Regions from separate parts of the Bradyrhizobium sp. USDA 4504 genome, predicted to be linked through region 1. Evidence: riboswitches for the same ligand, from Rfam matches in the RefSeq annotation. Region 1 holds a riboswitch; each other region holds the start of a gene.

Region 1 (3,206 bases):
CCGATGCACCGCGGCCAGCCCGTATGACCAATAGGGCTCGCCGCCGATCAGCCGCACCAGAATGCCGCGGGCGTGCGAGAGCGTCCGCTCGATATAGGTATCGACCGACAGCGGATGGCGCAGCTCCGCGAGATTGGCGAGCCGCAGCGACGGCAGCGCAGCACGGCCGCGCCGCCAGCCGGCCGCGAAGGCAGCAAGATCGCTGTCGGAAAACGACAACACCACGAGATCGGCCGGATCCTGGCCGAGGTCCCTTGGCGTCGCGGTCTCATCAAGGCCGCGGCTCTCGCGGAAGACGACGTGCATCAGACACCAAGCCGTGCCCTGATCGCGGCTTCATCGATGTCGGCATGTTCGCCGATCACGACGAGCTTCGACTGCCGCGCCCGGGCGCCCCAGGGCATGTCGAACTGATGCCGCACCCGCTCGCCGACCGATTGCACCAACAGCCGCATCGGCTTGCCTTCGACCGCGATGTAGCCCTTGGCGCGCAGCACGTTCTGCTCGCGCGCCAGCCCCTTGATCGAGGCGACCAGCGCGTCGACATCCGAAACTTCCGGAAGATCGATCACGACGGAATTGAAATCGTCGTGCTCGTGTTCCTCCTCGCCATCGTGATGCGACGGCCGCGCCGCGAGATCGCTTTCCGCCGCCGCCCCGAGCCCGAGGATCACGCGCGCGTCGATCGTGCCGTCGACGACGGGCAACATCGGCACCTCGCGCGGCATCTCGGCCGCGATCACCTCTTTCGCTGCCTTGATCCCCTCCGCCCCCGCGAGGTCCGCCTTGGTCAGCAGCACGATATCGGCACATGCGATCTGGTCCTCGAACACTTCCGACAGCGGCGTCTCGTGGTCGAGATTGTCGTCCGCCGCACGCTGCGCATCCACCGCGGCCGGATCAGGCGCAAAACGGCCGGCGGCGACGGCCTCGGCGTCGGCGAGCGCGATCACGCCGTCGACCGTGATCCGCGAACGGATCTCCGGCCAGTCGAACGCTTTCAGCAGCGGCTTCGGCAGCGCGAGCCCGGAAGTTTCGATCACGATGTGATCGGGCTTCACGTTCCGCGCCAGCAACTGCTCCATCGCCGGGATGAAATCGTCGGCGACGGTGCAGCAGATACAGCCATTGGCGAGTTCGACGATGTTCTCGGCCGGACAATTGGCGTCGGCGCACGACTTCAGGATGTCGCCGTCGACGCCTTCGCTGCCGAATTCGTTGACCAGCACCGCGAGCTTCTTGCCGTTGGCATTGCGGATCAGATGCTGGATCAGTGTCGTCTTGCCGGAGCCGAGAAAGCCGGTCACGACGGTGACCGGAATTTTGGCGAGCGTGGTCATTCTGCGGCCTCCGGCACGACGGGAAGAGGTGGAATGCGGGCGAGCGATTGCTTGCGGAAGATTTCCGGACGGCTGCGCCACGGCACGATGCCGTCGGGCGCCGCCGCATAGGCGGAGGCACCGGCGATCACATCCGCGGCATTATCAGCGGACAGTCGGCCGTAGACATAGGACCAGCGCCCCGGCGCGCTGAGCGCGACCGAGCAACCCTGGCTGCAGGCCGACAGGCATGCGACGGGAACCAGATTGACGTCATCAGGCACGCCGGCCTCGACAAGCGCGGCATGCAGGCGTGCACCGGGCGCGAGCTCACCTTCCGCCGGCGTCTGGCCGGCGCGGCAGGTGATGCAGACATGAAGTGTAACGCTCATCGCCCTTCCTGGATTGACAGCGGGAAGCGATGAGGCACACGAACCGATTTTGGACAGGTTCGTTCCCCGTCGCGGAACACCCCGTCCGCCGGTTTCACAACATGCTGCGTTGGCAGGTCTCCCGGCTTGCGGAGCAGGTTTTACCCTTCGATGCCCACCTTCCCGACTCCGTATGGAATCAGTGGCTTGGGCATCTCTCCGGTCACGGTCGCGGGGGCGGCTGCGCTTCGGGCCCGATTTAGCGGAGCCCTATCGCATTCCCTCTTCGCCTGTCGTAGGACAGGAACCGACGCAGGACCACCATTCGTCCAAGCCTCGCACTTGTCAAGCCGAAGGAATGTGATGACTTCTGATGGAAAGGACGCTGAAGACGGCGCCGTCGGCACCGATCTTTCGCCGGATGCGCGCTACGCGGACAAGATGGCGAAAAAGAAGGCCGCCCGCGACCGCATCATGGCGACCAAGAGCGGTGAAAAGGGCCTGATCATCGTCCATACCGGCGCCGGCAAAGGAAAATCCTCCTCCGCGTTCGGCATGATCGTGCGCTGTGTGGCGCACGGCTTTCCCTGCGCCGTGGTGCAGTTCATCAAGGGCGCCTGGGATACCGGCGAGCGCCGCCTGCTCACCGGGCATTTCGGCGATCTCTGTCAATTTCACGCCATGGGCGAAGGCTTTACCTGGGAGACGCAGGATCGCGCCCGCGACATCGCGGCAGCGCAAGCCGGCTGGGAAAAGGCCAAGCAGCTGATCGCAGACCCGAGCCTGCGCATGGTCGTGCTCGACGAGATCAACATCGCGCTACGCTACGACTACCTCGCGATCGCCGACGTCGTCGAGTTCCTGACTACGTCGAAGCCGCCGATGACCCATGTCGTGCTCACCGGGCGCAATGCCAAGGAGGAGCTGATCGAGATTGCCGACCTCGTCACCGAGATGACGCTGGTGAAGCATCCGTTCCGCTCCGGTATCAAGGCCCAGCCGGGCGTCGAGTTCTGACAGACATCACGATGGCGCGCGCATTGATGATCCAGGGAGCCGGCTCGGACGTGGGCAAATCGCTCATCGTCGCCGGCCTCGCGCGCGCCGCGAGACGACGCGGCCTGCGCGTGCTGCCGTTCAAGCCGCAGAACATGTCGAACAACGCCGCGGTGACCGTCGACGGCGGCGAGATCGGCCGCGCACAGGCGTTGCAGGCGCTCGCCGCCGGCGTCGAGCCGCACACCGACATGAATCCAGTGCTTCTGAAGCCCGAAACCGATGTCGGCGCCCAGATCATCGTGCACGGCAAACGGATCGCCACCGCACGGGCGCGCGAATATGCCGGCATGAAACCATCGCTGATGGGCGCGGTGCTGGAGAGTTTTGCGCGCCTGAAGCAGCGCGCCGATCTGGTGCTGGTCGAGGGCGCCGGCAGCCCCGCCGAGGTCAACTTACGCAAGTCCGATATCGCCAATATGGGGTTTGCACGCCGGGCCAACGTGCCCGTGGTGCTGGT
Region 2 (3,206 bases), 7.3 Mb from region 1:
GAGCGTCACGGATGCCGCATCAGCATCGCGACGGATTTTCCGGAACATGTTCAGATTGAACGACTTGGCCACGACGCTTTCAATCGGAATGCTCTTGGCCTGCAGGAACGAGTGGAAGCCCATGACGCCAAGGCCGACGGAACGCTCACGCAAGGCGGCGTAGCGGGCACGCTTCATGACGCCCGGCGCCACCGTGATGAAGTGGGTCAGCACGTTGTCGAGGAAGCGCATGACGTCCTCGATGAAGCCAGGCTCCTCGTTCCACTGGTCCCAGGTCTCGAGGTTGAGCGACGACAGGCAGCACACGGCGGTACGCTCCTCGTCGCGATGATCGATGCCGGTCGGCAGGGTAATTTCGCTGCACAGGTTGGACGTTGAGACCTTGAGGCCGAGCTCGCGCTGGTGCTTGGGGAGCGCGCGGTTCACTGTATCGATGAACAAGAGATAAGGCTCCCCCGTCTGCAGCCGGTTCTCCAGGATGCGTTGCCACAGCTGGCGGGCGTCGATTTCGCGGATAACCTCCTTGGTCTTCGGACTGCGCAGAGCGAACGCAGTGCCGGCGCCTACGGCACGCATGAACTCATCGGTTACGTTGATGCCGTGATGCAGGTTGAGACTCTTGCGGTTGAAGTCGCCGGACGCCTTGCGGATCTCGAGGAACTCCTCGATCTCGGGATGGTGGATATCGAGATAGACCGCAGCCGAGCCGCGCCGTAACGAGCCCTGGCTGATCGCCAACGTCAGGCCGTCCATGACGTGGATGAACGGGATGATGCCTGAGGTAACGCCGCCCTTCACCTGCTCGCCGATCGAGCGAACATTGCCCCAGTAGGTGCCGATGCCGCCACCGTTAGAGGCAAGCCATACGTTCTCGTTCCAGGTGCCCACGATGCCTTCGAGCGAGTCCGACACCGAGTTAAGGAAGCAGGAAATCGGCAGGCCGCGCGTCGTGCCGCCGTTGGAGAGCACCGGTGTGGCTGGCATGAACCACAGCCGAGACATCGCATCGTAGAGACGTTGGGCATGCGCAACATCATCCGCGAAGGCGCAAGACACCCGCGCGAACATGTCCTGGATCATTTCGCCGGCGAGCAGATAACGGTCGCTCAGCGTCAGCTTGCCGAACGGCGTCAACAGGTCGTCGCGCGTCCGATCGAGCTTGAGATCGGCCGGCTTTGGCGATGGCGCAAGGGGGTACGGCAGCGGGGCCGGCGACGGCGGCGGCACAAGACACAACTCAGGCGCGCTGGGCTCTGCCTGCAATGGCTGCGACCTCACGCGCGCCGGCTCCTCAATGAGATGACCATGCTGATCGAAATCGTAAGACGGCGACATCGGCAACCCCGCGATGTTAGGCGGGGGGACTGCGCGGATGACTTGCGAGGAAACCGGTCAAACGTCTCCGGCTGCAAGCGACCCAACGGGGCACCCCGCCCGAGGACTTTCGTTCAGTCGCGGCAGGTCTCCTGGCTCGCGGGTCGCCGCGGCTGTCGGCCTTCCCGGCGCTGTGCTGCGCCAGTGACCATGATGACAACCGCTCGCCGCTTACAGTTGCGGGGGCAGCCCCGGAGTAGCCGTTCGGCGCACCGGGTTCCCTCTTAGCTTCCGACCTACAAAATGTTGGGGCCAGAAGACCGTGACTGGCTAGACATAGGCACTACTCGCCGGGATTGGTCAACTGGGGAGATCCAGATTGAAACGCAAAAACATACCGAAGCTCGGACGACTTTGTCGCCGCTGTCGGCTTCTGCTGCAGGTGATTGGATATGCCGTTGGGCTGCATTACCGGTTTCCGTCAAGCCTGCGCAAAGGTCGAGGGAATTCCTGGCTCGCACGTCGCATTGATGGAATCTAAGAAACGGCGCGTCAGTAGAGGAGCAATTCGGCCAGACGCTTGATTTGATTCGCAGCGCTCCTGCTCGCCGCGACCAATGGCATCTGGACGAATTCGTTATCCACTCGCGGGCGAACAACATCGGCTCTGGCGCGCCGTCGACCGGAATGGCCTTGCATCCAGCCCCGAACCGAATCGCGCTGCACAGTGGTCCCACGCCTGTCACGGCTCCAGCGCGACCTGCAAGCCCTCCTTACTTTCAACATGAACGTAACGGGGTCCGATCGGCCGTCCCCTGCCGCTGGCGACAGTGACAATGTCTTCCAAAGGCATGGCGCGCGCATCCGCCTCGGGGCGAGACAAGATCAGATCGGCGTGAAACAGCCCTTCCGATTCGAGGCCGGTGGCATCCACGCCAAGGGCCGCCAAGCTGGCCAAACAGCTCTCAAATTCTTCAGCATCGCGAAAGCGACGCTGGATAAACGTTGCGCCGGCAAGACGTTCTGTCACAAGACCACGGTTTGCGAACGTCGCGGCGAGCGATTCAAATGGGAACATTCGTAGCACGAAGGAGATGATCCATGGTTGCTTCTCTGCCGCATCGAGAATCTCGCCGAACGTCTTCTCGGTAACGTAGCCGATGCATCCGGTCGACATGATAACATCCACGGAGCGGAGAATGCGCGCGCTGTCCATCGATAGCGCCTCCTTTTCAAGGTCAGCGACAATGCCCTGCTCTAAAAGGCCAACATTCTTCGCATAGCTGACCGCCGCTGCCGACACATCGAGGCCGATAAAGCGTGCCAACCCGACATCAGGCCAGGCTGCATAGAAACTGCGATCGAGACTCACCAATGTCTCAGAGCTGATCGCTCTCATCTCACGCCGGGCGTAGCGGTGACGCAAGCCCGCGAAGGTCAGCGGAAAGCGATGCACCGCTGCATTGATACCGTACGAACAACCAACATCGAGCACGACGGGCTTGAGGCCGGTGGCCGAAGCTTTCGCTGCCAGTATTTGGCGCACAACCGGCTCAGCCACGTCCGGTATCATATAATCCAGGTCTCCGAGGACCGAGAAATATGCCCTCGGATCATCCGAAGCATAAATATCGTGGAATGCAGCTTTAGACCGATTGATGCGCGAGAAATCTATCCGCAACGCAATGTCTCCTCTCATTTGCAAGCAGCTCGACGGCTGTTGCCTTCGTACCCGCCTGCACTTTGGTTATATAGGGTGTAGGCCCTTACATCCGCCGATGCGGTAGCAGAAGTGGCAAGTGAACAAGCGCATCACCCCCCTCTGCGCGTCGCGGCGCGAGCGATCCTGCTGTTGTGCGAAGAAACCATCAGCCCGCTCAGCCCACCGATAG
Region 3 (3,206 bases), 4.6 Mb from region 1:
TGGGATTGCCGGGATCGGGAATCGTGAGCCCGGTCTTGACGATCTCGTAGGCAGCCAGCGTCCACTCGCCGCGGCCGCCCCAGAACGATTGCTTGACCCCGATCTCGGTCTGCTTGCCGGTCGCAAGCTGGAATGTCTTCTGCGTGGTCGACAGTGAGATCAGATTGCTGACCGGATCGACGCCGACCGCGTACTGGCCATAGAACGCGAGGTTCTTGATCGGCTCGTAAACGAGGCCCGCGCGCCAGCTAGTGCCCGATAGCGTCGTCTCAAAACTGTTTGCCGGCGTCTTGTAGTCGGTGCGGTCCACTTCGGGGCGATCATACCTGACCCCGGTCACCAGCGACAACTGATCGGTCAGCGAGAGCCGATCCTCGGCGAACAGCGCGTATTGATTGACGATCGCGTTGAAGCCCGGCGTGGTCGCCGTCGTCGTGGCGAAGAACGATCCGGGATCGAACACATAAGGATTGACCGACGACGCGCCGCCATAGGGCGAGTTGTTGGTATGGGTGAAGTCGATCCGGTTGACGTCGAACCCGGCGACGACCTGGTTCGCAAGGCCGAACACGTGGCCGCTGAAGGTCGTATCCATCCGGTTGCCGAGCTGCTTCTGGTCGTGGAATATCTCGATATAGCTCGTGCGATCGATCAGCTGGGTCTTCGGATTCCAGGTGTAGTTCTCGATGTCGCGCCAGTGCCGCTCGCTGGTCAGGTAATACAGCGTGTTGTTGACCTTGATGCCGTCGGCGACGTCCCACTCGGTCTTGAACCGGGTCCAGCTGTCCTGATAGCGGATCGCGCTGTCCGCTGCATTGTAGTTCTTGAAGCGCAGCGCGTCCTGGATCGCGCCGTTGATCAGCGGCGTGCCGAAATAGCGCGACGGGCTGCGATCGCCGTAATCTTCCGAGAGCGTGAAGGCGAGATTGTCCGACGCCTGCACCCGCACGGCAGCGGAGACCACCGCGTTCGAGGTCTTGTCGCGATCGACCCAGCTGTCCGACATGTTGCCGGTGGCGTTGATGCGGTACGACACATTGGGATTGATCGGACCGGTGCTGTCCACCGAGAGCCGCCGCGTCATGTTGCTGTCGAGCGAAACCTCGGCCTCGTTATAGGGCGTGCTCTGCGGCTTCTTCGGAATCACGTTGATGACGCCGCCGATCGCGCCTTCGCCGTACAGCACCGAGGCCGGGCCGCGCAGCACTTCGATGCGCTGCGTCGACCAGGTGTCATAGGGGAACGTCAGCGTGCCGGAGCCGATATAGAAGCGCGTGCCGTCATACAGCGTCATCACCGAGTTGCTGCCGGCAAAGCCGCGGGTGCTGAACGACAGGCCGCCATTGCCTGGCGCCGGCGTTGCGACGAACCCGGCCGCGTCCTGGGTGACGGCATCGAGCACATTATGCTGGCCGCGTTCAGCGATGGTCTGCGCCGTGATGATCTCGACGCTGGCCGGCGTCTGCAGCGGCGTCAGGTTGAGACGACTGCCGGTGCCGCCCTGCGTGGTGGCATTGAGCGTCGGCGATGCCGATCCCGGTACGCCCGACGCCGCGACGCGCGGGGCGTTGCCGGCTGTTGCAGGCCTCGGCCGTGGCCGCGCCGCAGCGGTCATGTCACGGCTGCGCGCCGCAGGCTTCGGCTTTGGCGCAGCGGAAGGCGCGACCTCAATCGGATCGAGCCTGGTTGGTGGCGGCGTTTGTGCCGAGCCTTCGGCCGGCAACAACAATGATGACAGGGAGCAGAGAAGACCGAGGCGCCATTTGCGCGCAACGGGAGAGGACGGAGACATGAAAAGGACTCGCGGTAACGTGGCACGTCACCGCGAACGTGGACTGGCGCATTGCCAAAAAAGGCAGTGCTCCGATCCCACCAGGACGCCCCCGCCCGATGTGCTCGCGTGTGACCACGACTGACGGCAGGTCTCCTGGCTCACGGGTCATCGCCTGTCGACGCCTTCCCGGGCCTGATGGCCCAGTGGCAAATTGACGAAAGGCTCGCCGTTTACAGTTGCGGGGACAGCTGCGGCATTGGGGTTACCCTCGCACCGCATTCCCTTTTGATCCCCGAAGGGAACCGTCGGCAAAAACGATAGGTGCTGGCTGCAGAGCTGTCAATTCGATGCGATTGTCGCAGACCTGCTTTGCGGGTGATGCTGCGGCGATGACACAGCGACGTCGAGGGCTGACGCCGAAAAGCAACCCGTCATCCTGAGGAGCGCGGCACGCGCGTCTCGAAGGATGCACGGCCCGGCTGGCGGCCGATTCATCCTTCGAGACGCCGCTTCGCGGCTCCTCAGGATGACGGGAAACGTAGGTTCGCGTCACTGAGCCTCGACGCATCCCTGCATCACCTCATCAATCTCCGCGCGCGACAGCGCACCCATCTCGGCGATGAACACGATGCGCGTGCGCGGCACGCCGGGCGACGGGACGCCGCCCGCAGCCAAGGTCGCGCGGCCGCCGGCGAGTTGAAGCACGGTCAGCCGCCCGGGCTGCTCCACCGTCTCGAACAATCCCTTCGCCCGCGCCAGCTTCGGCGCCAGTCTGCCGATCGCCTGCTGCAAGCGCGGCAGCACGACGGGCCGCTCCGAGGTCCAGCTCAGCGTGTCGAAGCGATCGGACGACGGCCGTCGCGGCGCGGTCTCGCGCGGCGCCGACACATGATCGAGGTCCGCTGGGAACAGCAGCGCGGCCGGCACCTCGCCATGCAAGGCATCGACCACCACGGCCGCCGGACGCACCGCGCGCACGGCGTCGCGGATCGCGGCGCACGCAGCGGCGTCAGTCAGATCGACCTTGCTCAGCGCCACCACATCCGCCGCCCGGAGCTGCGAGCGCAGCAGCGCATCGTTCAGCATCGCCGCAGGCTGCGTCGCGTCGACCACGCACAGCACGGTCTCCAGCGGCGCCTCCTTCCAGATCACGGGATCCATCAGGTTGCGCACGATGTCGGCGGGATCGGCGATCCCGCTGGTCTCGATCACGATGAATTCGGGACGCGGATCACGCCGCAGCAACGTGGCGAGCGTGCGCAGCAGGTCGCCCTCCAGCGTGCAGCAGATGCAGCCATTGCTCAGGCTGACCACGCCGTCGCTGGCGCCGGCGATCAGCTCGGCGTCGATATTGATCGCACCGAAATCGTTGACCACGGCGGCGATGCGCCGCCCTTGCGCATGCGCCAGCAGATGGTTGACGACCGTGGTC
Region 4 (3,206 bases), 1.0 Mb from region 1:
TCCACGGTGATCGGCTTCGGCCGCGAGACGTCGCCAAACAGGATCGGTGGCCGAACGCAGCGCGAGCCATAGGATTGTACCCAGCCGTTTTTGGTAAATGCGAAGCCGGCGAGTTGCTCGCCGAAGTACTGCACCATGTCATTGCGCTCAAACTCGCCGTGCACGAGCACGTCCAGGCCAATGTCCTCCTGCCAACGGACAACACGCGCAGTCTCCTCCTTGAGAAACTTGTCGTATTGCCCGTCGCTCATCGAGCCTCTCGCGTGCGCCGCGCGGGCATTACGCACCTCTGCGGTCTGCGGAAACGATCCGATCGTCGTGGTCGGAAACGCCGGCAGTTTGAAGCGCTTGCGTTGGATCTCGGCACGGCTGGCAAATGGGCTGACGCGCCGTCGCATGGTCTGATTGATCGCACTCATCCGGACGGCGACATTGGCGTCACGGATCTTCGGGGAAGTTCCGCGGCGGGTGGTAACGCGCTCCGATTCCGCAAGAGCGTCGGCAACATCCTGATCGCCTGCGAGTGCCCGTGCCAAGGTCGCAAGCTCGCGAATCTTCTGAACCGAGAACGCAAGCCAGCTCTTGACATCGGAGGCAAGTTCCGTTTCGAGTTCAACATCGACCGGCACGTGAAGCAGCGAACAGGATGGGGCGATCTGTACGCGATCCTTGCCGAGCTTCGCAATGGCGGGATCGAGCCGCTGGCGCAGCGCCGACAAATTCGTCCGCCACACATTGCGACCGTCTATCACGCCGAGTGACATGACGAGTTCACTTCGCCCGGCAGCAATGATCTGATCCAATAACTCCGGCGCCCGAACCAGATCGACATGCAGGCCGGCAACAGGTAGGCGCAAGGCGGTGTGAAGATTGTCGCCAAGGTGGCCAAAATAGCTGGCAACCATGATCTTGATGGCCGGCCCTTCCTTGGCGAGCCGGTCATAGGCATGCAGCAAAGATTTTTTTGCCCCCTGATCCAGATCAAGGACCATACAGGGCTCGTCAAATTGAACCCATTCTGCTCCGCGTTTGGCCAATTCCTGCAGAACCTTGATATAGATCGGTATCAGGTCATCCAGGAGTGACAGTGGCTGGATCGCGGGATCCGCACTCTTGCCTAGCTTCAAGAAAGTGGCCGGACCGATCAGGACAGGGCGCGTCTGAAAGCCAAGGGCCTTGGCTTCCTCATACTCCTCGATAGGCTTGCGAGAGGAGAGTCTGAAAGTCTGCCCCCGATGAAATTCCGGAACCATGTAGTGGTAGTTGGTATCGAACCACTTGGTCATCTCCTGCGCGGGTGCGCCATAGCCGCGAGGTCCGTGACCGCAACTCGCATCCTGACTGCCGCTTTGTGAACCGCGTGCCATGGCGAAATACGTCTTGAGAGAAGCAGGCTCGGCTTTCGAGGCATAGACTTCCGGGATGGCGCCGACCATGACACTGGTGTCGAGCACCTGATCGTATAGCGAGAAATCGTTCGACGGAATGATGGTGACACCGAGGGATTTCTGGCGCGCCCAGTTCGCCGCACGTAGGCCGGCTGCGTCCTCGAGCAATTGCTGTTCGCTGATTCTTCCGGCCCAATAGCTTTCGAGCGCGAGTTTAAGCTCGCGTCTTGGACCGATGCGCGGCGTTCCGAGCGTGGCAACCGGAAGCGAGAGAAGAGACATAGCGTTAACCCCATGTTGGGGGCAAAGGCCATGGCGGACGCAGGCAGGAGACGTCGCGCGAGCGACGGCTGCTTGGCGCACCACCGGGACACCCCGCCCGTGGACGAACATATTGTCGGGGCAGGTCTCCTGGCTCGCGGGTCATCGCCACTGTCCGGCCTTCCCGAAGCCGCGCAGGCTTCAGTGACTCTGTTGGACAGCGGCTCGCCGCTCACAGTTGCGGGGGCAGCGCCGGCATCACCGGCTTCCCTCTTAGCTCCGGATCAAGCAGGAACCGGAGCACCTCGACGACTTGGATTATCGGCAAGACAACTCCGCCGTCAACCTCTCAAATTGATGCTGCGACGTCTCCTACGTGTTGACGATGCACGGCCACTCTTGATCGCGACGTTGAAGCCACTCTCCAATCACAGATATCGGGGTGACCATCTGCGAGGCGCGTTGGCGTCGGACCGCGTGTCAGATCATGGAAGAGACGAATGCGGCCTGGGCGATGAAGGTCACGGTGCCGAGACAGGACGCTCTTCACGCGATCCAGCTTTCAAACATTCATCGAGCACCCTTCGATAAGTCCCCCTTTCTCCACCAACAACCAGTGTGAATAGGCGCGCTATACGCTAAATCCGCCGGCATACTCAGCGAGCATGTTGATCTACGACCAATCCTGGTAGGCGCCATGCGGACGTTTTTTGGCGATACTGCGAAAAGTAAGCATAGTGAATCACCAACGAAAAGAGTAGCTCGCAATGAAAATGGCTGTTTGGAGTGCCCTCGGCGTCTTTGCTGCTGCCGTCTTTGCGGTCGGCCTGTTCGGGTGGATAGCAAGGCCACTTATGAACCCGGCCGTCAGACAGATGCTCTCGAACGTTTTGAGCAGTTCAAGCCGAAGCTAGCTCAACCCGAGGGGCTTGGCCTTCTTGCCCGGTCGGTACGACTGCATGGAAGCGCGGCTCTTCCAAATGTTGACTACGGCGACGAACTGATAGACGCCGGTCACGAAGCGGGCCATCACGCGAGCGGCGAATGTCGTCGTCCCATCGTCTGCCTGACTTTTGAACTTGCGAGCGCCAATTCCTAATCGCTCGCCGCTGATGGGCGGCTTCGCCTCGTTGTGGCCATAAAGCGCCTTGCACAACCGGTTGAGGCACTCTCGACCTTGGCAGCAGCGGCAACGACCCCGGACCACACCGGTTCGATGGCGGCAAACCTGCACTCAATTGTCGTCTGGCTTCTGGCAGCGAGGCTTTCAAAACTGCGCTGCTCGGAGATCCAGTGCGTGACAGGAATGAGCCACGAAAGTCGCTGCGAATAGGCTTAATGGCAACATAAATAAGGTGCGCAGGTCGGGAAGTCGACAAAGGCGGCACAAATCTGGTGCGAACTGCCTGCTATTGCCTGGCACGAAGAATGCAAGTCCTCGCTTGCCCAGGCTTCTCCTCCTGGGCTGGTCCAGCATTGCAAGTTGAAGCTTTGGCTGACCACTGAAGTTAGCGGCGCGTGACATCGAGGGACAGCGCCTGCTTGCGCGGGACATCA

Evidence for each region. A riboswitch is a leader RNA that binds a small molecule or an ion and turns the genes downstream of it on or off. The one in region 1 is predicted to bind cobalamin.
Region 2: linked by a shared signal. The riboswitch ahead of ACVMB1_RS41755 (ribonucleoside-diphosphate reductase subunit alpha) and the one ahead of ACVMB1_RS07055 (DUF1636 family protein) in region 1 are both predicted to bind cobalamin.
Region 3: linked by a shared signal. The riboswitch ahead of ACVMB1_RS29245 (TonB-dependent receptor) and the one ahead of ACVMB1_RS07055 (DUF1636 family protein) in region 1 are both predicted to bind cobalamin.
Region 4: linked by a shared signal. The riboswitch ahead of metE (5-methyltetrahydropteroyltriglutamate--homocysteine S-methyltransferase) and the one ahead of ACVMB1_RS07055 (DUF1636 family protein) in region 1 are both predicted to bind cobalamin.

The regions. Positions count from the first base shown of each region.
Region 1 is NZ_JBSSGV010000001.1:1,631,893-1,635,098, reverse strand. Features, by position in the region: gene cobN (cobaltochelatase subunit CobN) at 1-306, opposite strand, end outside; gene cobW (cobalamin biosynthesis protein CobW) at 306-1,340, opposite strand; gene ACVMB1_RS07055 (DUF1636 family protein) at 1,337-1,711, opposite strand; cobalamin riboswitch at 1,806-2,017, opposite strand; gene cobO (cob(I)yrinic acid a,c-diamide adenosyltransferase) at 2,054-2,707, shown strand; gene ACVMB1_RS07045 (cobyric acid synthase) at 2,719-3,206, shown strand, end outside.
Region 2 is NZ_JBSSGV010000001.1:8,894,478-8,897,683, reverse strand. Features, by position in the region: gene ACVMB1_RS41755 (ribonucleoside-diphosphate reductase subunit alpha) at 1-1,278, opposite strand, end outside; cobalamin riboswitch at 1,440-1,654, opposite strand; gene ACVMB1_RS41750 (class I SAM-dependent methyltransferase) at 2,057-3,013, opposite strand; gene ACVMB1_RS41745 (nodulation protein NolB) at 3,192-3,206, opposite strand, start outside.
Region 3 is NZ_JBSSGV010000001.1:6,195,140-6,198,345, forward strand. Features, by position in the region: gene ACVMB1_RS29245 (TonB-dependent receptor) at 1-1,792, opposite strand, end outside; cobalamin riboswitch at 1,901-2,096, opposite strand; gene ACVMB1_RS29250 (CobW family GTP-binding protein) at 2,324-3,206, opposite strand, start outside.
Region 4 is NZ_JBSSGV010000001.1:625,533-628,738, reverse strand. Features, by position in the region: gene metE (5-methyltetrahydropteroyltriglutamate--homocysteine S-methyltransferase) at 1-1,670, opposite strand, end outside; cobalamin riboswitch at 1,773-1,972, opposite strand; gene ACVMB1_RS02625 (hypothetical protein) at 2,485-2,748, shown strand.